3 regions of the Lysinibacillus phoenicis genome follow, and region 1 is predicted to be linked to each of the others. Evidence: predicted binding sites of a transcription regulator. Region 1 holds the regulator's gene; each other region holds the start of a gene.
What was found. Region 1 encodes LexA, which represses DNA repair genes until DNA is damaged. Its sites were predicted from a motif close to CGAACATATGTTCG; they were not measured.
Positions count from the first base shown of each region.

Region 1 (8,512 bases):
TATTGATGAATCTTATTATCCGTTCGCTTGAAAATGGAGAAATACTACTCATTACCTTGATGATTTTATTTGGCGCAATAGCGTTTTATAGCTATCGTAAAAATTGGCAGGAAGTATTGGATAGTGCTGTCACGCTGGCATTTATTACACTATGTAATACCGTACTTCTAATGAATTTACCAAATAACATAGATGATTTACTTTATCCGCTCATTATATTTGCAGGTGTTATGATGAGTTTACGTATACGGGCAAGTATCATGAAGGTAGTTACTTCATTTTTCCTTGTGTTGACATTTACATTAAACTACGTCTTTCATGAGCCAAAACCATTTTTCAGCATAGATCATCTAAGTTTATTCATGCCGATTATCTACCTAATCGTCATATATTTATATGCAAGACGTCCAAAAGAAACAATTACACCATTTGAAAAGGTCATGAAGGATTTATACATCATCGATATTTTAGCAGTGGTCACAGCAGGCTATTTCTTAGCTTATATTGGCAAACTAGACAATGCTTATTTTGTGGTCACAAACGGTATTCCTTATATGATGAGTATTACATTAGCTGCACTATTTGCAGGCTCTTTACTAGTTGCCGAATCATACAAAGGGCGAGCGTTAACACCAGTTCTCGGCGCATTTTTCCTCCTATTCTCTTTGCTGATTAGCACCAAGACTTCAATGATGGATAGTTTAAATATTATCACTAGATTTGTTTATATTGCAGTCATTGTAGCCATCATCGTAGATATCTTTGTAAAAGGGCTTATTTACCGATTGTATGAAGATCTTCTAGGGAAATATGTCGATGCTATTGTAAGTTCTGGTATTGTACTCACAATGATTTCTATTTGGGGGCTGATTCAACAGTTTACGAATAATAACGTACTAGATTGGAAGCTAAGCATTGCCCTTACAACGATCACATTATTCTTGACGGCCAGTGTTTCATTATGGCTTGGTTCAAAACATCATCTTAAAACACTCCGTACAACAGGCTTTGTCATTTTGGTCATGGCGTTTATTAAGCTTATATTCTTTGACTTATCCGCACTTGATTTATTAATTAGAGCAATTCTGTTTATTACAATTGGTGGGATTGGCATGCTGTTGTCGGGTAGGTTGTTGAGGAAATAAAGAAGAAAAGAGATTCCAATGTATTTTGGAATCTCTTTTTACATTATGTTAAAATGATATCGAAACCTTACTATATTCCCCGCTTTTTAAAGTTCAACATTTCCCTAATCTTACATCATTCATTCTCTATTGTTTTTATCCAAATTTTCCATAGCGACAAGTATTTTAATAGATTCTTTAATAACCTAACAATGTTAGAAGGACTTGTTATTGAACAATACTTACATGGATAGGTGAACCATACGATTTGTATGGGCTCCTATTGGTTTAGGAGGTCAAAAAAATGGAAATGGCTTATACAATCTTTATATTTTTATTTGGGCTTGTCTTTGGCTCTTTTTATAATGTGGTAGGTTTACGCGTCCCACAGAAGGAATCGATTGTCCATCCTCCTTCACATTGTACTAACTGTAATAGACAATTAAAGATGATTGATTTAGTACCAGTATTGTCTTATGTGTTTTTAGGGGGGAAATGTCGAAGCTGTGGCTATACAATTTGTTGGATATACCCAGCAATAGAAATATGGACAGGTGTTTTGTTTGCCTTTGCTTATTGGCGGCTAGGTTGGGGCATAGAATTTATTGTAGCGCTTTTATTTATCTCCTTGTTCGTTATTAATATTGTTTCGGATTTAGCCTATATGCTCATCCCAGATAGGGTGCTTATATTCTTTTTACCATTCCTCGTTGTAGGTCGGGTACTATCGCCATTAACACCATGGTGGGATTGTCTTGTGGGTGCTGTCGTTGGTTTTGGCATACTATATGTTATTGCGGTTATATCGAATGGTGGCATGGGTGGAGGAGATATTAAATTATTCTTTTTAATTGGACTCGTTCTTGGCACAATCAATACACTGTTAACACTATTTCTGGCGGCAGTTATCGGTATGATTGTGGGGGTTATCATTTTGTTCAAGCGTAAGCAAGGAAGAAAAACACCCTTCCCCTTTGGTCCGTCTATCGCCTTAGCAGCGATCATTGTTTATTTTTATGGTGATTCATTAATCAATTGGTATTTAGGTTTTTGGTAATTGTCAATCTTCAAGAATACGGAGGGAAGCAAGTGAAACCGGTTATTGGCATTACAGCCTTTGTGGAGGATGATTTATCCGCTCATTTAAATGCTGCTTACAGTCAAAGTATTATTGAGGCGGGAGGAATTCCGCTTATTATTCCTTTAGGTGTTGAGGAGGATGCGGCTCAAATTTTAGCTCTTACAGATGGTTTATTGTTATCGGGTGGCTATGATGTGCATCCATTTCTATTCGGAGCAGAGCCATCACCAAAGCTAGGGAAAATTCATCCAGCGAGGGATACAGTTGAACTAGCTTTAATTGAAGCTGCTTTTATACGAAAAATGCCTATTTTCGGTATTTGTCGTGGAATCCAAATTTTAAATGTCGCATTAGGTGGTACTTTATATCAGGACATTGATAGTGACCATTTTAGTACGAAGTTGCTTAAACATGCACAGCAATCAGGTCGAGCTGTAGCTACCCATTATGTACAGATTATTGCAGATAATTTATTAGCAACTATTTTAGAACAAGAGAAAGTTGCTGTAAATTCATTTCATCATCAGGCTGTGAATGTTCTAGCAGAGAAATTAAAAGTAGCAGCGAAATCAAGCGATGGTATTATCGAAGCGGTAGTTCATGAAGATTTACCATTTTGCTTGGCAGTTCAGTGGCATCCTGAGGAAATGGCCATAGCAGGAGAAGAGAACGCTAAAAAATTATTTTCAGCATTTGTAGAGGCTAGCTTAAAGTTCAAAAAAGAAGCTTAGAAGGGCATAGAGTAAAGAATCCAATGCTAGTATGTGGATTCTTTTTTTGCGTAAAAAAGAGGATACATGCTCATAAGGAACATATAATCCTCGATACCTATTTTCGTAATTAATGCACACGACGGTAGAGACCAACAACTTGTCCTAAAATAGAAACTTGATCGACAATAATTGGCTCCATGGATGAATTTTCAGGCTGTAAACGGAAATGGTTTTTTTCTTTGAAAAAACGTTTTACAGTGGCTTCATCCTCAGCTGTCATAGCTACAACAATATCACCGTTATTGGCTGTTGCCTTTTGCTTCACAATGACTAAGTCCCCATCTAAAATTCCTGCTTCAATCATTGATTCCCCCATAATTTCAAGCATGAACAATTGATCTTCACTTGTGCCATACGTATCTGGTAGCGGGAAATACTCTTCAATGTTTTCAATAGCTGTAATAGGAGAACCGGCTGTAACCTTACCAACAAGTGGAACATGAATTACTTGTTGCTTTTGAATGGATTCTTCAGGCTCTAGAATTTCAATCGCACGTGGCTTTGTTGGATCTCGACGAATAAAGCCTTTTTGTTCTAATCGAGCTAGATGACCATGAACAGTGGAACTTGAAGCAAGTCCAACTGCTTCCCCGATTTCTCGTACTGATGGTGGATAGCCCTTAGCTCGTACCTCTTCTTTAATAAAAGCTAAAATATCCTCTTGTCTTTTTGAAACTTTTTTCATGAGTGCTCACCTCTTTTTTCTAATATCATTCTTCTTATTTGATAGTATAACAGAATGCGAACACGTATGCAAACATAGGTTCGAAAAGTGTTTGACAAAAACGTTTGTTCGCTTTATTATGAGAACATACATTCCGAACAAACATTCTAAAAAGGGGTTATGAACATGACATGGTTAAAGAAAAACACACATATTTCAATCTTGATGGGAGTTTGTCTACTATTTGCAGGATATCTTTACATTACTGATCCAGGACACGTTAGTTACGCTGAAATTCAAATCGAACACGGGGATAGCTTATGGTCGTTAGCAGAGCAATACCGTGGTAAAATGAGTACTGAAGATTGGATTAAGCTTGTGAAAACAGAAAATGAGCTAGCGGATATTAAAATTGTGGCAGGAAAATCTCTAGTCATTCCTGTAGTGAGTAATCAGGCCGATCCCATCAATACCATTGAAATTGCGAGAAACGAACAATGATCAATAATCAACTGTCGGCTGTTGTCTATTGCCGTGTAAGTACTGAAAAGGAAACACAAAGCTCGTCTTTAGAGCGCCAACAAGAAGAGTTACTGCGCTATGCAAAAGAGCAAGGTTATGAGGTGAAGGGCGTTTTTAAGGATAAGCACAGCGGCTACGATGTAGAACGTGAGGGCTTACTTGAAATGCTTGATTTCATTAAAGAAAAGGGGATTAACGCGCTTTTTGTACAAGATGAAACACGTTTAGGACGTGGAAATGCAAGGATGGCTGTGTTGCATTTGTTACAAAAATCAGCAACAGATGTTTTCTCTATGCGTGATGCAGGACCGGTGCAACTAAACGAAATGGACACGATGCTGCTTGAGATTTTAGCGATAGTAGAGGAATACCAGCGTAGAATACATAATGCTAAAATACGTAGAGGTATGCGCCGTGCTGTAGAGAATGGCTACCGTCCTGAAAATAATTTATCGAATCGAGGTAACCCGCATGGTCAGGAGCGTAAGGAACTACCTGTAGATGAAATTGTCAAGCTGCGTAAACGTGGATTTACCTTTGAAGAAATTTCTATAACGCTTAGAGGGTTAGGTTTTGAAGTTAGTAAAGCGACTGTCCATCGCAGATTTCAAGAACATCAAGAAAGATTAGCAGGAAAATGATATAGCCTGCTAATCTTTTTTTATCTTCTGTACTTCGCTATTAATAGGAAGATAAGCTTTCTATGCTTACGTTAGTAGGTAGTTTAAAAGGGTGTTCTTTATTAATTCGATCATAAAACATAATGCCGTTTAGATGGTCGATTTCATGTTGGACAACAATTGCACCATAGCCCTGTAACTGCACGATGATTTCTTGTCCATTAATGTTATAACCTTTAACCTTAATACGTTCATATCTTGGCACAAAACCATGGACTGGTCGATTAACAGATAAACACCCTTCTCCCTCTGGTAAATAAATCATATTTACAGAATGACTGATTATTTTAGGGTTGATCAACATCATTTCATAGTCATCAAAAAATATAGCAAACATTCGTTTATCTACGCCAATTTGGTTAGCTGATAGTCCACTTCCAGGTCGAAGCTTATATTTTTTTGCTAGATTTGGATCTTGGCTATTTTTTAAATATTGCAGCATTGATAATAATGTATGTTGGTCTTCTTTTGTCACAGGGATTGTCACTTCTTGTGTTTGTTTTCGTAATAATACGGAGTCCTCTTTTACGAAATCTTTCATAGTAATCATATAATTAGGATGAAATCTATTCATAGATAAACACCTCATCAATACGACTATTGAGGACTTTAGCAATTTTAAAAGCTAACTCAAGCGTCGGATCGTACTTATCATTTTCAATACAATTGATTGTTTGTCTGACAACCCCGCATTCCTTAGCAAGAGCAGCTTGTGTTATTCCTAATCTTTTTCTCAAAACTTTGATAATATTCTTCAGATTTACCCCTCCATTTTTGTCCGAAGTATTAGACATTATTATAGCGAAAATCTTCAAGAGATGTCCAAGGAATTAGACATGTGGAGTGTTTTATTTTTCATACCAGTTGGCATTAAAATTTAGATTTAGCGCTTTCCCTAAATTAATACCGAATTGAATAAAGGCTCTACCACGTGCTGTAATGATATGGCCGTCTTGCACAAAGAGTTCGTCAGAATAATGTCGTAGATCAAAAATCCCTAACTGTCTTATTCCATCTAAAGGCAAACCAACCGTGTATTGTTTGTTTGCTAAAATTCCAGCCTTTGCTAATAAATAGGGGGAGCTAGAGATACTTGCGATAATGCCTTCTTTATCGTGGATTGCACGTATAAAATCGAATATTTCCTGTTCTTGTTGTAGGCAAGATATGTCCATGCATCCTGGCAATACAAGACTATCAATATCAGCTAAGTTCGCCTCGCTTATTAGAGAATCCACTACACAGCATAAACCCGATTCCCCGCGTATTGGTTCATTGTTTAAACCTAGGGTGATGAAGGTTTGCCCCCTTGCATTAATATAGACAAGGCCACGCTTAATTCATATTCACTAAATTGAGGGTATAATAATACAGCCGTTTTCTTCATTCACACTCTCCTTTGTTCGTCCATTCTTCCTGCAAAATGGCGTAATAAAATTCATCCCACCAATCTTCACCATGCGGTATACATTTTTTAAAAAAACCTTCACGTCGCATACCTATCTTTTCCATGACCCTATATGAAGCGATATTTTCGGGCTGACATGTTGCAATTATTCTATGAAGCTTCATTTCGGTGAAGCCATAATCTAAAACAGCACGCGCCGCTTCAGAAGCAAACCCATGGTTCTGATAAAGAGGATTTAAAACCCATCCGATTTCATAAGTATGTTCACCAAAGTATCGGTGAAAAACAATATGACCGATCACCAATTGTTGCTCTCTTAAAACAATGGCAAAATGTTTGGCTTGTACATCACTGTTTTCTATTATAAATTTTCGTACCTGTTCTTCATCGAAAACGCCTTCAGGCATGTAATGCATCACCGTTTTATCTGACAAATAGCTATAAATAGCAGGAAAATCTTTTGCTTCAAAATTTCTGATAAGTAATCGTTGTGTTGTAATATTCACGTTCATTCCCCCAATATCTATCAATTTTTTCCTTTTACTATAGTTATACACCTCTAACATCTGGAAGTCATGTGAATAATAGCAAAGAGGTGTTATTAAGGGTTGGTATAACTGCATTTTAAGGGAAACCATGCTATACTTTGCATACTGAAGTCTTTAAGATAGGTATTGAAAGGTGTGTAACAATGTTATCAAAAGAAAAAATTAATCGAATTAATGAACTTTCTGCCAAAGCAAAAAGTGGACAATTAACAGAGGAAGAGGCAAAGGAGCGAACAGCGCTTCGTAAGGAGTACTTAGATACGTTCCGAGCAACAATGCGCGATACGATTGAAAATGTAAAAGTGGTGGATGTAGAAGGTAATGATGTCACACCAGAGAAGGTTAGACAAGCGAAAAAAAATAAATTTCTAAATTAATGTGACACAATTCAATAAAGTATGTATGAAAAACCAAATAGTATAACAAAAGCATTGTTTTCTACAGCAATGTTGACTAAACTGTAAAAGAACAATATATAGGACGAGAAAGGATGTCACAATATAATGACTCAACATGCGGATCTATTAGCAATTAATGCTATCCGAACTTTGTCAATCGACGCTATTGAAAAAGCAAATTCTGGTCACCCAGGTTTACCGATGGGGGCAGCGCCAATGGCTTATACGCTATGGACAAAACAATTACGCCATAATCCAGCCAATCCAAAATGGTATAACCGTGATCGTTTTGTACTGTCAGCTGGTCATGGTTCAATGCTTCTATACAGCTTACTTCATCTTGGAGGCTATGGTTTACCAATGGAAGAAATTCAAAATTTCCGCCAATGGGATTCATTAACACCAGGACATCCTGAATACGGTCATACAGTAGGTGTAGAGGCAACAACTGGTCCTCTTGGTCAAGGGATTGCTATGACTGTTGGTATGGCAATGGCTGAGCGTCATTTAGCGGCTACTTACAATAAACCAGGTCATGACATCGTTGACCACTACACATTTGCACTATGTGGTGATGGTGACTTAATGGAAGGTGTAGCTGCTGAAGCTATTTCATTAGCAGGCCACTTAAAACTTGAAAAATTAATCGTGCTTTACGATTCTAATGATATTTCTTTGGATGGTGACTTAGAAAAGTCATTCTCAGAAAACGTGCAAAAACGTTTTGAATCTTATGGTTGGAATTACTTAAAAGTAGCAGATGGTACAGATGTTGATGCGATTAATGCTGCCATTGAAGAAGCGAAAAAATCAACTGGCAAACCAACATTAATTGAAGTAAAAACGGTTATTGGTTTTGGTTCTCCAAATAAATCTGGTAAAGCAGATTCTCACGGTGCACCACTAGGTACAGATGAAGTTGTTTTAACGAAAGCTGCCTATGAGTGGGCTCACGAACCGTTCAAGATTCCTGCAGAAGTATATGATACATTTACTGCTGCTGCTGAAGTGCAAGGAGCACAACCAGAGGAAGCTTGGAATGCTAAATTTGCAGCATATAAAGAAGAATTCCCGGAGTTAGCAGCTCAATTTGAAAAAGCAATGAATGGTGAATTACCAGAGGATTTTGCTTCTGAATTACCAGTATATGAGGCAGGTAAATCAGTAGCAACGCGTTCTTCATCTGGTGATGCGATCAATGCCATCGCAAAGAAAACACCATCTTTCTTTGGGGGTTCAGCTGACCTTGCCGGCTCTAATAAAACAACAATGAAGGGCGCTGGTGACTTCTCAGCAGACCATTATGCAGGTCGC
Region 1 covers NZ_JBDFMP010000002.1:1,567,589-1,576,100, reverse strand. The annotation lists gene ABC382_RS09580 (DUF2339 domain-containing protein) at 1-1,145, shown strand, start outside; gene ABC382_RS09575 (prepilin peptidase) at 1,429-2,181, shown strand; gene ABC382_RS09570 (gamma-glutamyl-gamma-aminobutyrate hydrolase family protein) at 2,214-2,936, shown strand; gene lexA (transcriptional repressor LexA) at 3,046-3,663, opposite strand; gene yneA (cell division suppressor protein YneA) at 3,829-4,143, shown strand; gene ABC382_RS09555 (YneB family resolvase-like protein) at 4,140-4,805, shown strand; gene def (peptide deformylase) at 4,846-5,418, opposite strand; gene ABC382_RS09545 (helix-turn-helix transcriptional regulator) at 5,411-5,602, opposite strand; gene ABC382_RS09540 (DJ-1/PfpI family protein) at 5,693-6,112, opposite strand; gene ABC382_RS09535 (GNAT family N-acetyltransferase) at 6,228-6,758, opposite strand; gene ABC382_RS09530 (DUF896 domain-containing protein) at 6,944-7,177, shown strand; gene tkt (transketolase) at 7,304-8,512, shown strand, end outside.

Region 2 (8,512 bases), 1.2 Mb from region 1:
TAGTGGGGCTCCCCAACCGCCATAAGTTTTACCTTCGAAATCCTTTGGTGAGGTAATCCCTTTAGAAGCAATCGAAGCAAAGCCCGATGTATTATGCTGAATGATGGCGGCAATCGAAACAAGTGGTACATCCTGGACACGTGCCTGTGTGATGCCTTCCTGATAGCTTACCCCAAATTCTGCCTTACCAGAAGCTACAAGCTGATCTGCTCCCGCTTCCCCTGGCATCATAATATCAACATCTAAGCCTTGTTCCTCAAAATAACCAAGCTTTTTCGCGACATAAAGCCCTGTATGATTTGTATTCGGAGTCCAATCCAGTACTACTGACACCTTTTTTAGCTTATCAGTTGCCTGCTTGTCCTCCTTGTCACTACAGCCCACTAATGTTACAAGTGCAGCCAATAGAATAAATAACCATTTTTTCATGCTAGGTCCTCCCAGTTTGTAATATGAAAGTGTTCATAAAGGAATGCGTGTCACCAGAAAGAAAGCGTAAATACGATGGGCAAGAGGTGTTTGAAAATATAAAAAAACGCCTAGGATTCCTCCCAGACGTAAATTGCAATCAATCTTCAAAACTTTGCTTTTTTGAATAGATGTTCCCTACGCTGGTACGAGCCAAATCAGGTTCAAAGGGTCAGCGTCTATCGGACACAATCTCAGCTAGCAACTACTAGCCCCCCTACATTCTTTCGCTATGAACTTTTCGTTGATTATTATACCCATAGTTACTCTTAAAAGACAAGGTACTAATTTGGTTTAACCGTTTTACACCAAAAAAAGCCCAGCTCACAAAAGAGACTGGGCGTTAAAAAAGCTTGGTTATTGTTCCTTTTTGGTCGTTAGAACATGGGAAATAGCCCCATCTGTTGCGATATCCACTTTGAACGATCCATTGGAATGGCGATCAGCACGAGTCAATGCTTGGACATCTAACACCTCTTGCACGCCTTTTTCTGTTTCAATAACAATCTGCTCCTCATCTGTTGCTTGAATAACGGCCACAATGCGGTGCGGATTTGCTTTTAATTCTGTTAATACTTTTAGACCACGTTTTGCACGACTGGCTACTTCAACCTCTGCGACATTCATTTTCTTAACAGCCCCACGCTGTGTCACAATGACAACATATTGCGTTTGATCTGGTTGTAGCACATTCACACCGACTAAGGCTTCTCCATCTTTTAGCGTAATGCCCTTTACTCCGCCTGTTTTTACACCTGTTACTGGTAATTCCTCCATTGGGAAACGAATTGAATAAGCCGTATCTGTTGTTAACATCAATTCCACGTCATCCGTCACAAACGCTGCATAGATCATGGCATCGCCAGCCTTCACATTCATCGTTTTAATTGGTTTTGAATAACGTGTCACCGCGTAATCGGCAAGTGGAGAGCGTTTAATTTGACCATCCTTTGTCGCAGTGAAAATGTACGTATTTGGTTGATCAAATGTTTCAAAGCCATATACAGCGATAATTGACTCATCTTCACCCGTTGGCACGATACTTGAAATATGCTGACCAAGATCCTTCCAGCGAATATCTGGCAGCTCATGAACAGGCTGATAAATATAATTGCCTCGATTTGTAAATAGGAGTAAATGGTGCTGTGTATTTAAGGTTGCTTCATACAATAAGTAATCCGAATCCTTCATCGCAAAATCCTGACCATTTGAGGCGGCATGTGAACGTGTCGAAGTACGTTTAATATAGCCATCCTTCGTTACGGTTACGACAACCTCTTCACTTGGTACAAGAACATCTAAGGTAATTTTAATCTCTTCAATTTCTTGCTCAATTCTTGAGCGACGAGGCTCTGTAAAGCGTTTCTTAATATCAAGCAATTCTTGTTTAATGACACGTACAAGCTTTGCCTCACTTTGTAAAATCCCCTCTAGCTTAGCAATCAACCTATTTAGCTCGTCCTGTTCTTGTCGAAGCTCTGTAATGTCTGTATTGGTTAAACGGTATAATTGCAAGCTGACAATCGCCTCTGCCTGTACCTCTGTAAAATCAAACTTCGCCTGTAAATTAAGCTTGGCATCCTTTTTATCATTAGAAGAACGGATTGTTGCAATCACTTCATCTAAAATGGAAAGGGCTTTAATTAACCCATCCACGATATGGGAACGATCCTTCGCCTTTTGTAAATCGTAAATGGAACGGTTCGTGACTACTTCTTTTTGATGGGCAATATAGGCATCCAATAATAATGGTAAGGTCATCATTGTTGGACGACGATTATGAATGGCAATCATATTAAAATTATAAGCTACCTGTAAATCCGTTGTTTTAAATAAGTATTGGAGAATTCCTTGTCCTGGTACATCCTTTTTCAGTTCAATGACAACACGTAAGCCAGTTCTATCAGATTCATCACGAATTTCCGCAATCCCCTCAAGACGTTTATCTACGCGTTGCTCATCAATTTTTTTCACAAGATTCGCCTTATTGACATCGTAAGGTAATTCTGTGATAACAATTTGCTCTTTACCACCCTTAATAGGCTCCACAACCGCTTGTGCACGGACAATAATTTTACCGCGACCCGTTTCATATGCTTTTTTAATGCCATCAACGCCTTGGATAATACCACCTGTTGGGAAATCTGGCCCTTTAATGACCGTCATTAATTCATCCACTGTCGCAGTAGGCTTATCTAAGCGCATTAATACGGCATCTAGCACTTCATCTAAAGCATGTGGCGGAATATCTGTCGCATACCCCGCCGAAATCCCTGTAGACCCATTCACTAGTAAGTTAGGGAAACGTGCTGGTAAAACAGTTGGCTCCATATCCTGGTCATCAAAGTTCGGTACAAACTCAACCGTTTTCTTGCCGATATCTCGTAGCATTTCACCAGCAATCGCAGATAATCGTGCCTCCGTATAACGCATGGCAGCTGGTGGATCTCCATCGACCGAACCATTGTTCCCATGCATCTCAATAAGCATATGACGTGCTTTCCAGTCCTGACTCATACGCACCATCGCTTCATAGACAGAGCTATCTCCGTGTGGATGGTAATTACCGATTACATTACCGACTGTTTTCGCAGATTTTCGGAACGGCTTATCATGGGTATTTCCTTCTGTAAACATCGCATATAAAATACGGCGCTGTACTGGTTTAAGACCGTCACGTGCATCAGGCAACGCGCGGTCTTGAATAATATATTTACTATAGCGACCAAAGCGGTCACCCATTACTTCTTCTAAAGGTAAATCTTGAAACTTTTCCGTACTACTCATGCTTGGTCCTCCTCTTGTTGGATGAATTCATTCTCTAAAATATTGGCATCATCCTCCATACCGAAGTCTACATTGGCTTCGATCCATTTACGACGGGGTTCTACCTTATCACCCATTAACGTCGTGACACGTCTCTCTGCACGTGCACCATCCTCGATTGTGACACGAATTAATGTCCGTGTCTCAGGGTTCATCGTTGTATCCCAAAGCTGGTCTGCATTCATCTCTCCAAGACCTTTATAACGCTGTAATATGTAACCCTTTCCAACTTTTTTGATGGCCTTTTGTAGATCGCTTTCTGTCCAAGCATATTCAATGACTTCTTTTTTTCCAGTACCCTTAGAAACTTTATAAAGTGGAGGTAGCGCGATATAGACTTTTCCTGCTTCAATAAGTGGGCGCATATATCGATAGAAGAACGTTAATAGCAATACTTGAATATGAGCTCCGTCCGTATCAGCATCGGTCATGATTACTACTTTATTATAAGCGGAATCTTCTACAGCAAAGTCTGTACCAACACCTGCGCCAATCGCATGGATAATCGTTGAGATTTCTTCATTTTTCATAATATCCTGTAGCTTGGCTTTTTCCGTGTTAATGACTTTCCCGCGCAGTGGCAGAATCGCTTGGAATGTACGGTCGCGCCCTTGTTTCGCAGAGCCCCCAGCAGAATCACCTTCGACTAAGTATAATTCATTTTTTGCGGCATTCCGAGACTGTGCAGGCGTTAGTTTACCAGACAGAATGGTACTACCTTTTTTGTTTTTCTTGCCGTTTCGTGCATCTTCACGCGCTTTACGAGCAGCTTCACGTACTTGCTGCGCACGAATGGCTTTACGCACAAGAGAAGCTGATAACTCCGCATTTTCCTCTAGTACATACAAAATTTGCTCAGACACTACACTATCTACTGCAGAACGTGCCTCACTTGTCCCAAGCTTGCCCTTTGTTTGTCCTTCAAATTGCAATAAATGCTCTGGAATACGAACAGAGACGATGGCCGCTAAGCCTTCACGAATATCAGTCCCCTCAAGGTTTTTATCCTTATCCTTTAACAAGCCAATTTTTCGTGCATATTCATTAAATACACGCGTTAATGCTGCTTTCGCACCTGTTTCATGTGTTCCACCGTCACGTGTACGAACATTATTAACAAAGGATAAAATCGTTTCCGAATAACCATCATTATATTGGAAGGCGAACTCTACCTCGATTTCATCCTGGATACCTTCTACATACTTCACCGGATGAAGGACGTCTTTTTCCTCATTCAAATACGCAACGAAAGCTTCAATGCCATTCTCATAAAAGAACACATCACTTTTGCCTTCCTCGCGCTCATCAATTAATTCAATTTTTAACCCTTTTAGTAAAAAGGCTGACTCACGTAAACGCTCTGCTAACGTATCATAATTGAATTTTGTGACAGAGAAAATACTGTCATCCGGTAGGAAATGAACAAGAGTACCTGTTTGCTTTGTTTGTCCTATTTCTTCTAGCGTTGTAACAGGATGTCCACCGTTCTCAAAACGCTGACGATATTTTTTACCGTCACGATGAATGGTAACCTCTAAAAACGTTGAGAGTGCATTGACTACAGAAGAACCTACACCATGTAAGCCACCACTTGTTTTATAGCCCCCTTGTCCAAATTTACCGCCTGCATGCAGCACAGTAAAAATAATTTCAGGGGTTGGTTTGCCCATTTTATGCATACCTGTTGGCATACCACGGCCAAAGTCTCGCACGCTGATACTCTGATCCTGATGAATCTTGACAATAATATGAGATCCAAAGCCAGCCAGTGCTTCATCTACCGCATTATCTACGATTTCATACACAAGGTGATGAAGTCCACGGCCATCCGTCGAACCGATATACATGCCGGGTCGTTTGCGTACCGCTTCTAATCCTTCTAATACTTGTATAGCGTCATCATTATAGACGCTAGGTGACTGTTTATTCGTCAAAAAAATTCCCCTCCAAAAAACAAACACATGTTCTATTTATGTTCTCATCCTAATAATAATAGCATTTCCTGTCAATAGCTAGCGACAGGTCCAATAAAATTTTAAAAATTGCTCACAGTTTTGATTCTTTTTATAGTAAACATCTTCAACAGTTGCTTAAATTTGGAATTTAAGCAAGACAGACTGCTACTACTATCCATTATCGTTTGACGCATAGTAGCCTATTTAGTTTCACTTCCATTTGTTTGGCTTCTCATCACGAGCGATGAAAGTGCTACGATGTATCTCGCGATTAACTGGATAAAGTTAGACTTCTATTCTACCAAAGGAATGAACGATTGACAAAATTGCCTTTATGCCTATATTTTTAAAAAGGCTTTTTTCCACAACTGATCCTCTCATGTCTAAAAGACTACCCTATGGTAATTGAATTCAAGACCCATAATGAAATCTCCTTCATAACATTGTAGATTAGCAAGAAAAAGTGTAAAATACTTGTTACAAACTATTAGTACCAAGTATTGACTATGAATGAAAGGAGTCCAGCTATGATCAATGGACTTATTATTTTATGTGCTTATCTAATTGGCTCTATACCTTCTGGATTATGGATAGGCAAAATTTTTTATAACACAGATATTCGTGAACACGGGAGCGGTAATCTAGGTGCAACCAATACCTTCCGCACGTTAGGAAAAAAAGCGGGTATCGTGGTGACCGTGATGGATGTTTTAAAAGGAACTGCCGCAGTGTTACTCGTGACACTTCCTATTTTCTCTGACAGTATGCTCCATCCGTTACTACTCGGCCTAGTTGCCGTAATCGGCCATATGTTTCCAATCTTCGCCAACTTCCGTGGTGGGAAGGCAGTGGCAACCTCTGCGGGTGTTTTATTAGGCTATTCATGGCCACTGTTTGTCCTATTATTTATTGCCTTTATTGTGACATTAAAAATTACTAAAATCGTTAGTTTAACATCTATGATAGCCGCTTTAGTAGCACTTATTTATGCAATCGTTTATTATTTTGTTACAGGTGACTTTGCATTAGGCATTTTGGTAGCCTTTTTATTCACTTTTATTATTTATCGTCACCGTGCCAATATTTCACGGATTAAAAACGGCACCGAGCCAAAGGTAAAATGGCTGTAGGAAGAGAGGAGCATTCGAAATGAACATTGCATTAACAGATGAAGCCCTACAATGGTTCAAGCAGGAAATGGAAGTAGAATCAGGTGATACCATTCGCTTTTATGCACGCTATGGTGGTTCTAGTCCTTTTCACGAAGGCTTTTCACTTGGCATGACTCGTGAAGAACCGATCGCTATAGGTGTTCAAACAGAAATTGATGGTGTAACCTATTACATTGAAGAGAAAGACCTCTGGTTCTTTAACGATTACAATCTACATGTTGACGTTGATGCAAGTAAAGATGAATTACAATATGATTATCGTACATAAAACAGTGTTTCCTTTCGGCATATGAAAGGAAACACTGTTTTTTATTTCGCTTCATGGTCCAAGGTTGTTACGTTGAAGTAATCTTTAGCGGTACCCGAAGCTGAGAAGACATCCAGTAGAAATCCATGGCAGATTTTCATGCCTTCTTCGTTTATCTGGTAAAAAATTTGTCCACTCTAATGGTAATGAACGTCCATTTGAGGAGGAAAACACATGTCCACGTCTAACAATATTGATACCTCCCCATCCCATACTATGAACGATTTGTTATACACGTCCCTTGCTAAAAATTTAAAAATCATTCAGAACTCACTCGGTCATAGCAATGACATCATTATACGAAAAATTACTATTGGTGAAACTGAACCTCATCACCTAGCCATTATATCGATTGATGGTTTATCAGATAAAACAACCATTTCCGATTCTGTTATTGATAAACTGATGGCTAACATTGAGGAAGAACAAGATATTGAAATTACAACCATTAATGAATATGTCCGAAATTCCTATTTAACAGTTGGTGATGTAAAAAATATTGAGCACTTTAAAACGCTCTACCAAGCTATTCTCAATGGTGAAACGGTTATATTATTAGATGGCTTTGCTGAAGGGATAGTGACCAGCACAAGAAGTGCGAAAGATCGAGCAGTAACAGAACCATCGACGGAATCGGTTATACGAGGACCTAGGGAATCCTTTACGGAAACACTTCGTACCAATACAGCCCTAATCCGTCGTAAAATAAAAAGTCCAAACCTCTGGATTAAATCACGTATTATCGGTGATGTCACACAAACAGATGTAGCAGTCATGTATATTAATGGCATCGCGAACGACAAAATTGTCGCAGAGGTATTAGCTCGTTTAGACCGCATCAATATTGATGGCATATTGGAAAGTGGTTATATTGAGGATTTCATTCAGGATTCTAAAAATACCATGTTTCCAACTATCTACAACTCCGAACGTCCCGATGTCATTGCTGGTGAATTATTAGATGGGAAAGTAGCGATTTTAGTAGATGGAACACCCTTTGTCTTAGTGGTGCCAGCGTTATTTACATCTTTTTTACAGTCAGCAGAAGATTATTATCAGCATTGGATGATAAGCTCCCTGATCCGCATATTGCGCTTTTTTGGTATTAGTCTAGCATTAGTAGCACCATCACTGTATGTAGCCATTACAACCTTTCACCAAGAAATGCTGCCAACACCGATGTTAATCAGTATTGCATCGCAAAGGGAGGGCGTCCCCTTCCCAGCTGTAGTAGAGGCACTCATAATGGAGATTGCCTTTGAGGTTTTGAGGGAAGCTGGACTTCGTATGCCAAGAACAATCGGTCCTGCTGTGTCGATTGTAGGTACCTTAGTTATTGGTCAAGCAGCGGTTGAAGCAGGCATTGTTTCAGCTGTAATGGTCATCATTGTCGCCTTAACGGCCATTTGTAGTTTCCTCTTCCCTGCTTATGGCCTATCGAATACTATTCGTGTGCTACGGTTTCCATTAATGATTTGTGCTGCGATGTTTGGTTTATTTGGTGTAATGTTTGGCATTATGTTGATTATTCTACATTTATGTAGTATTCGATCATTTGGTGTACCTTATTTAAGCCCATTTGCACCGTTAGTCCTGAAGGATCAAAAAGATGCCTTTCTATTATTCCCACGTAGAAAGTTACTAACACGACCTCGTTTAGTTAACCAGAAAAACATTGTCAGAGGCCATCAATATAAAGATGTAAAAAAGAGGTAATCACTATTGAATAAATGAGGAAATTAAATATGGCGAAAATAAAAGTGATCGGCTTACTTTGCATCCTC
Region 2 covers NZ_JBDFMP010000002.1:393,991-402,502, reverse strand. The annotation lists gene ABC382_RS03200 (ABC transporter substrate-binding protein) at 1-429, opposite strand, end outside; TPP riboswitch at 587-697, opposite strand; gene parC (DNA topoisomerase IV subunit A) at 826-3,255, opposite strand; gene parE (DNA topoisomerase IV subunit B) at 3,252-5,228, opposite strand; gene plsY (glycerol-3-phosphate 1-O-acyltransferase PlsY) at 5,777-6,379, shown strand; gene ABC382_RS03180 (HesB/YadR/YfhF family protein) at 6,399-6,689, shown strand; gene ABC382_RS03175 (spore germination protein) at 6,903-8,444, shown strand; gene ABC382_RS03170 (Ger(x)C family spore germination protein) at 8,474-8,512, shown strand, end outside.
Region 2: a site for LexA is predicted at 5,249-5,262, ahead of parE (DNA topoisomerase IV subunit B). Genes of this name have one in related genera too.

Region 3 (8,512 bases), 1.3 Mb from region 1:
CTATACTACACATGTAAACTAGAAGCTCTTTAAATAATAGGAGGCAGGAAATATGAACTTACAAGATTTCGAAGGTCGTGTTGTTTTAATAACTGGAGCAGCTACGGGTATTGGTCGTGCTACAGCACTTGCTTTTGCTCGCCGAGGTGCGAAAGTAGCCATTGGAGATGTCGATGATCGTGCACAAGAAACGGTTGAGCTAATCCAACAAGAAGGTGGAGAAGCTGTATTTTTTAAAACGGATGTAACAAACGCTGATCAATTGAAATTATTAGTACAACAAACAGTAGAAAAATTTGGTGGACTCCATCACGCTTTCAACAATGCAGGTGTTTTAAATAAGCCAGCCAAATTCGTTGATATTGAAGAAGAGGCTTTTGATAAAGTAATGGCAGTGGATGTTAAAGGTGTATTTTTTGCTGTAAAACATGAGCTTGAATACATGATCAAAAATGGTGGTGGTACAATTGTAAACACTGCATCTGTAGCAGGTTTAATTGCCGATCCAAATATGGCCCCATACGTTACTGCCAAACATGCAGTTACTGGCTTAACGAAAGCGGCCGCTATTGACCATGCAGAAGATGGTATCCGTGTAAATGCTGTAGCACCGGGATTAACAGAAACACCAATGACACAAATGTGGAAAGATAGTCCTGAAGTATGGAACGAGGTTGTTTCTAATGTGCCAATGCGTCGCTCTGCTAAACCAGAAGAGATTGCTGAAGTAGTTGTCTTCCTTTCTTCAGATGCTGCAAGCTTCTGTAACGGTTATGTATACGGAGTAGATGGCGGGCAAGTTGCTCACTAAGTACCATTCTCTACTTTAATAAGTAAACAGTGTGGGTAGTTTTTACCCCACTGTTTTTTCCTGTTCCTATCTATTACTTCTAGCTTTTAATCTATATTTCAATTGCTTTTCAATTTATTTACAGTGGTTATGTTCATTACTATACAAACATACATTAATGGCGGGATAGCACCTTTAACATCGCCCCCAAGATGTTTTTGTACTGTGCTATCCCGCCCTTTTTACAGCTAATTGAGGTACTTACCGTGATTAGGTAAAGCAATTTGGTCAAAATCATCCACAAGATTCTGAAGATTTTCTGTCAATTCTTCTCCTTCCATTGCTAAACCATGTCCTGTAATGGCAACAGAAGGTCTTAATTCCTTTAATTTTTTCACTGACTCATAAGCTGCTTGCCAATCCGTTGTCAAATATCTAGGTGGACCACTAATTTCTTTTGTCTGGGTCAATACTTTATAGAGAGATTCTTGTTTCACCGTTACAAAGGCATCTCCAACAATTAATGCACCATCTTCGCTTCTAAATAAAGAAATATGTCCTGGTGAATGCCCTGGCGTATGAATCCAATGGAATCCTGGCATATGGGGGACAGAACCATCTGAAGGAAGAGCACTCACGTTACTCCCTAATTGAATTGATTCATGCGGAAAAATAGGTGACATTTTAGCAATCAAACCACCGTTAACTGTAGAATCAGGTTGTGGATAATTTTGTTCTCCCGTTACATAGGGTAATTCCAAAGAATGCACATAGACAGGGACATTCCAATGTTTGATTAATTCAATAATGGCTCCCACATGATCAAAATGACCGTGAGTCAATATAATGGCCTTGGGAAGAGCATTGGCTCCAAAACGATTTTCCGCTACAGCAATGATTTCTTCCGCACTTTTCGGCATACCTGCATCTATTAACACAAATTCATTGGCATTTTGACCGTACAGCACAATATTGACGATCTGTATTGTATATTGATATAAATCAGGTCGTACTTCTACGCCAATACCGCTCCCTACAGATGTCGCCGGTATAAATTTATAATCATCACCGTAATGTAAATCCTTGTCCATTTCCAAACCTACTTTCGCTTCATATTTTATCAAGACAAACCTATTTTTCCTTTCTTCAGTAAAATTAATGCATGCAAAAATTGTGATTAAAAACTGCATAAACCAAATACACTAAAGTGCCAAAAGTCTTCCATTGACTGTTAATACAATTGGAAGAGTATATTGTTTAATCGTTATAAGCTACTGACAAAACGACTCCCATTTTTAGGTATTTGACCTCCACACCTATTACCACTTCTTTCATATATTACAATAAAAGGAGTGGTAATTGTGCCTTGGCAACACGAGATCCCCTATTTAATCGGGCGGCCAGTCGGTGTTTCTTTTACAAATGGGCAGGGTACTTCTGGTGTCCTCTGCGGCGTTTCAGGTGGAAAGCTTCTTGTCCTCGAATATTTGTATCAAAGCCAATTTGCCTTAAAACAATACGATTTTCATATGATTCAAGATGTAAATGGCTTTCCACCTTGTCAGATGCAGCAGCCATTATACTAAAGACATCCATCTAGGATGTTTTTTTATTGGCACTCCTTAGTTGACATACAAGTTATCTATTGTCCTTTTTAATTGGAGTTTTTCTCACAGCGTTTTTTCAATACTTAAAGTATTTAGTTGAAATTAAAAGCTAGCGCTTAAGATAGATAACTATCTTAAAACGCTAGCTCATCATAATAATAGTAGTGTAAAGTTCTTTCAACTTTACGTACACTCCTTTTATTGGTATTTGGGGTCACTTTCGTCCAAGTGACCTCTTTTTGTCATTCCACGTTTCGCTGTTTTATCCTTTACCCTATCAAACGGTATCATTGGAACATTCATACGACAAATTCGTTCTATAGGAGGGAGGAAAACAATGGGAATTAATTTAAATTTCTGGTCATTTGTTTTATCTTTAGGCTGCATCCTACTATTTTTTCTTTCAGGCACAATGAGAGACTTTTTTGTTACACAACTTCATTTTCATCCATTGACATTGACTCTACTCTTGTCCATTGCCTGTTTCTACCTCAGCTTTGTTGGAATGAAAGATGTAAAAAATTTAGCAACATTGCTACGAGGGATCATAACAATGTTGATCACACTTATCCTAATAATCAGTATCTCCTTCATTTTATTTTTTGGTAATTTTTTAAGTTAAACTATCCTAGCTGACATTATTTTTATACAAGCCTCCTTGACGAACACCTGTTCTGTAGTTAGAATAATAAAAAAGGAGGCTTTTTTATGCAAAAAACAGCGAACATTGAATTAGTACATTTTTCAGAAGATTATGTGGAGCAGTTACATAGTTTTGAACTACCGGAAGACCAACACCAATTTACAGCGCTTCCAAAAGAAATTTCCATAGAGACAGTTGGACAATATCCTATCGTCATATTAAGTGATCATGTGCCAGTTGGCTTTTTTGTTCTTCATGCAACTGACAGGGTAAAGGAATATTCTACAAACCCTAATGCTATGTTGTTAACTGCCTTATCCATCGATCATCAACAACAAAGTAAGGGCTATGCTAAAAAAGCAATGTTTGCACTTGCTGACTTTGTGAAGCAACATTTTAATGAATGTAATGAAGTGGTGTTAGTCGTCAATCACAAAAATATCGCCGCACAGCATCTTTATCACAAAGTGGGCTTTGTAGATAACGGAGAAAGAAGAATGGGGCCTATTGGTGAACAAATTGTTATGCAGTTACCACTTTAAAGAAACCGTCACTCATTTGTTTTTTCAAATGAGTGATGTTAAATTGTTTTAAAACAAGCTCTTCCAACTCGGTTTTTAACGAACACCTCATCATTTCCTACCGCAACATTCCGCGCATCGATAAAATAATGGTCTATAAAATACCAGTATAAAGAATATGCTGTTTGGCGAGCTGACGTTTAATGTGAACATAATCCTTCTATAAAAACGTTAACAATGGAAGGGAACAATACACGCTTCATCTTAAAATGCTCTGACATTGTTAGATATGCTGCAATAATTTCACTGCAAAGTCGAGCTGTAAACATTGAGGTCTAATAGTCGATGCTCTCTATTATTCAAGGCCATCATCTTCTATATGGGCAGCATAAATATACTTTAAGGGAATATGCTTCGTTGTGGTGATAGTTTCTAGTAATAACTCCTCCTCATGCATCGCCTGAATGAAGCCTCCCCATTGAACATAATGAGCCTGATCCCATATAGTTAACATAATATAGTTATGTTGAACAATTGCTCGCGAGATCGTTTGCTGTAATTCTTCAAGCTCCCATTCAGTGCGTTCACGAGGTGGCTCTGTAAACACCTCTTGTTTCCATTCTTTCAAAAGCATTAAATGCTCTGGTAACATCATCGCTGTCCACTTCATTGTTCCTCTATCTTTTATCATTTTCTCCACTCCTTAAGCAAGTGTCCGCCATATAAGCCATTGCGTGAAACACCGTGCCCACTTTTGTATAGGAAGCAACTCGTAATAAAGCTAGCATTCCATATTTTCTAGGTATCCATTACATGACCATTGATGATAATAATGTTGAATGCTCCTTTACTTACTGTAGTTCGTAAACATAGCTCTCTGAAGAAGAACAAATGTTCGTTTTTTATTATACGTATGTACTTTCTTAAATAGAAGTGGTAATTTTAGGTAACTTTAAAAAGGCAGATGAAGCAGGAGTTCCCACTGAGAGCTAGGCATTTGTGTAAGCCTAGCAATAATAGAAACATACTCTATGGTGATAATGAAGAGTACAATTGAAGTGAGAAAGGATGTAACTATAAACACAAATATTGATTATTCCTCCCCGTCTGCGGAATTCACTTTTGATGTCAACAAAAGTACGCTTTTTAAAAAGGATTCACGAAATTATATTAATGTGCTTGGCGTGGAACAATTAAATACATTAGAAAATGTATCTTTACTCGATATTTTTTTAAGTGAAGATAATGTTGTTGAGCCACATTACCATCAAAATGCAGCTGAGCTTGTCTATTGTATTACTGGGGCGGCGACAGTTTCCCTATTGAATCCCTTTACGAAGAAAATTCAAAACTATCCGATCAAGCCTGGGCAAGTCGCTAATGTACCACAGGGCTGGTGGCATTATGAAATAGCGACAGAAGATGACACCCATTTACTCGCTATTTTCGATGCGCCAACACCAGAAGTCATTTTAGGCTCTGATATATTGAAATTTACTCCAGCTAATATTATGGCTCACACGTATTGTTTAGATGAGGAACAATGGAAGAAAACCATTGCACCGGTTGTTCCAACAACTTATATTGGTCCAGCAAAAGGCTGTAATCATGTCAAATCAGCAACCGATAAACAAACGAAGCCAAAGCACTATATGAAACCATGTCCTTATCCGTATCCATATCGTTACCCTTATCCACATCCGTATCCCTATGGCACATATTATTAGTACGTTCTCTTAGTAAACTTTTATTGTAAAAGATGAATAGAATGTCATTTCTTGTCCATCCTAATCTTAGATAACCTAAGAGTTAGGAAGTGTCTCAATGTTAAAAGACAATCTAGCATCATTACGATTTAAGGAGATTTTTAAGCTTTGGTCACAGCTTGGTGTCAATCAAGGATATATTGCTTCAAGCCATGCCTTTTTTAAGCATACGCGTGATAAACAATTAAAGATAATGATCCTGGAGTTTATTCAATGTTTAAAAGAGGAAAATAAGCACCTGACATTGTTACTTAAGGAAAATGGCGTCTTGGCACCTACTACATCCATCGAGTATAATACGATGAAAATAACAGACCTTCGCGGCAAATCGATGATTAATGATGGTGAAATTAGTGCGATTTTATCCATGAATATCGCCTCCTCTTTAATTTCCGTAAGTCAAGCACTCGATCTGTCAGTGAAGAAGCTCCATTTAACAAAATATGGTGAACTTCATATGCGTTATTCACTACTGGGATCAAAATTGATTGACTATAGTCAGCGTAAAGGTTGGTTAGAGGCTCGTCCACGCTAAAAAGAAGCATCCGTTTCATCCATAACGGAAGCTTCTTTTTTTAACTTACTATCGTCTCCTAACGAACAGAAGCTTATACCATTGATTTACGAGGAATGGTAATACAGATAAGCTATAAATGAAGCCTAGCTGTGCAATCGTCAATGGGGCAACCTCAAAGACTGTTGTGAGCATTGGCATAAACAAGACAAAGTGTAGGCTGAGCACACCGATTAAGAAAGCGAGCCATGTATATTTATTCGAGAATACACCAATAGCGAAAATCGACTCTTTGGATCTGGAGTTGAAACCATGCACTAATCTGGATAAACACAGTGTTGTAAAGGCCATTGTGCTAGCTGTTAACGTATCGCCTGTCGATAGACCAATTTGAAAAGCAATAATGGTGGAGGTGGCAATTAAAATACCTTCTAATACTACTTGTGTCGTAAAGGCTTTATTTAATAAAGGTGTATGAATATTTCTAGGCTTGTCCTTCATCGTTTTCTTATTATTGGGCTCTAACCCAATGGCGATAGCTGGCAAACTATCCGTTAATAAGTTGATGAATAATAGATGGACAGGCGCAAAAGGAACAGGTAGGCCTAACACCGTTGCATATAACACAACAAAAATAGCTCCAGCATTACCAGATAATAAGAATAGAATAGCATTTTTTATATTCGTATAAATACTACGACCATTAGCGATTGCCTTAACAATCGTCGAAAAATTATCATCGGTTAAAATCATCGATGAGGCATCTTTTGCAACCTCTGTACCTGTTACCCCCATTGCGACACCAATATCTGCTTGTTTCAAGGCAGGTCCATCATTGACACCATCCCCTGTCATAGCAACAACATGACCTTTATCCTGCCAGGCTTTTACAATTCGAATTTTTTGTGCAGGTGTAACACGAGCATAGACAGAATAATCATCAATTTTATCTTGTAACTCTTGATCTGTTAAACCATCAAGGGCGTGTCCTTCAATCGCTTCTTCTGGATTTTGTAAAATACCAATTTGTTGGGCAATCGCCGTAGCTGTAATTTTATGGTCACCGGTAATCATAACGGGCTTAATGCCTGCATTTATACAGCTTTCCACTGCTTCTTTCGATTCTTTTCTTGGAGGATCCATCATCGCAACTAAGCCGACAAAGATTAAGTCACGTTCAGCTCTTGTATCAACGCTTTGCTGAGGGAAAACATCTTTATACGCAATGGCCAGCACACGTAAACCATTCATTGAAAAGTCACGATTGACCGCTTCAATTTTCTGACGATGCTGTGCAGTCATTTCAAAAATGCCTGTGGATGTTTTGATTCTCGTTACTTTGGGCAAGAGTACATCCAATGCCCCTTTCGTAATCATCACCGTTTGCTTGTCCATCTGATTTACCGTGCTCATAAGCTTTCTTGCCGAATCAAATGGAATTTCAGCCAAGCGTTTATATTGCTCTCGAATTTTCAGTTCATCAAGGCCGTACTGCTTTCCTAATTTCACAAGAGCAATTTCGGTAGGGTCGCCGATTTCTTTCTGATCTCGCTCTACAGCATCACTACATAAAAGTGCCTTGATCATCAGCTCTTTTTCCACTGGATTTGTTGGATTAAGCCAATCATGTGGTATCTTTTTCTGGTCGACAAAGACTTCTTGTACCACCATTTTATTTTCTGTTAAGGTCCCTGTTTTATCAGAACAAATAACTGAAACACTTCCTAAGCTTTCCACCGCATAAAGCTTACGGATAATCGCATTTTCCTTCGCCATCTTCTGCGTGCCAAAAGCTAATACGATAGTCACAATGGAACTTAGCGCCTCTGGGATTGCTGCAACAGCAAGGGAGACTGCAAACATAAATGATTCAACTAAGGCTCGTCCTCGAATAAGGTCAATTGTAAAAATAGCTAAACAAATGAGTGTAATCCCTAATGCTAATTTTTCACCGAATTGATCAAGACTAATTTGTAGGGGCGTTTTCTTCTCCTTGGCTGTATCGAGTAAATTCGCAATTTTGCCGATTTCTGTCTGCATGCCGATTGCCGTCACCATTACAATACCACGGCCATTAGTTACAAAGCTTCCTGAATACACCATGTTCTTCTTATCAGCAATGGTCACATTATTTTTTCGTATAGGATCTGTACTTTTGGCTACAGCAATCGATTCACCTGTTAGGGAACTTTCATTAATGTGTAAATTATGACATTCTAGTAGTCTGCCATCTGCATTGATGTAATCGCCCGCCTCCAATATCAGAAGATCTCCTATCACAATTTCCTCCGAAGAAATCTGCATTAGTTGATTGTTACGCATGACTTTGGCAATGGGAGAGGTCAACGCTTTCAGATTGTCTAGAGATTGTTCTGCTTTTACATGTTGTACAGTACCTAAAATAGCATTTAAAATCACTACAATCATAATAACAATCGTACTTTCTACTTCCCCTAGTAGAAATGAAACGAAGGCCGCAACGAGTAATATAATAACTAATAAATCTTTAAATTGTCCGAAAAATACAGCCCACGTACTTGTTTTTTTACCTTCCTCTAATACATTATAGCCATAGACCTGTTGCCTTTTTTGGACGTCATCATCGGTCAAGCCTTGTGGGGTGACGCTCAATATCTTCATGACTTCAGCAGACGATTGTTGATGATATTCA
Region 3 covers NZ_JBDFMP010000002.1:226,055-234,566, reverse strand. The annotation lists gene ABC382_RS02295 (SDR family NAD(P)-dependent oxidoreductase) at 53-811, shown strand; gene ABC382_RS02290 (MBL fold metallo-hydrolase) at 1,039-1,881, opposite strand; gene ABC382_RS02285 (hypothetical protein) at 2,152-2,376, shown strand; gene ABC382_RS02280 (GNAT family N-acetyltransferase) at 3,106-3,582, shown strand; gene ABC382_RS02275 (YolD-like family protein) at 3,917-4,252, opposite strand; gene ABC382_RS02270 (cupin domain-containing protein) at 4,602-5,288, shown strand; gene ABC382_RS02265 (DUF3231 family protein) at 5,386-5,862, shown strand; gene ABC382_RS02260 (cation-translocating P-type ATPase) at 5,911-8,512, opposite strand, start outside.
Region 3: a site for LexA is predicted at 4,446-4,459, ahead of ABC382_RS02275 (YolD-like family protein). Genes of this name have one in related genera too.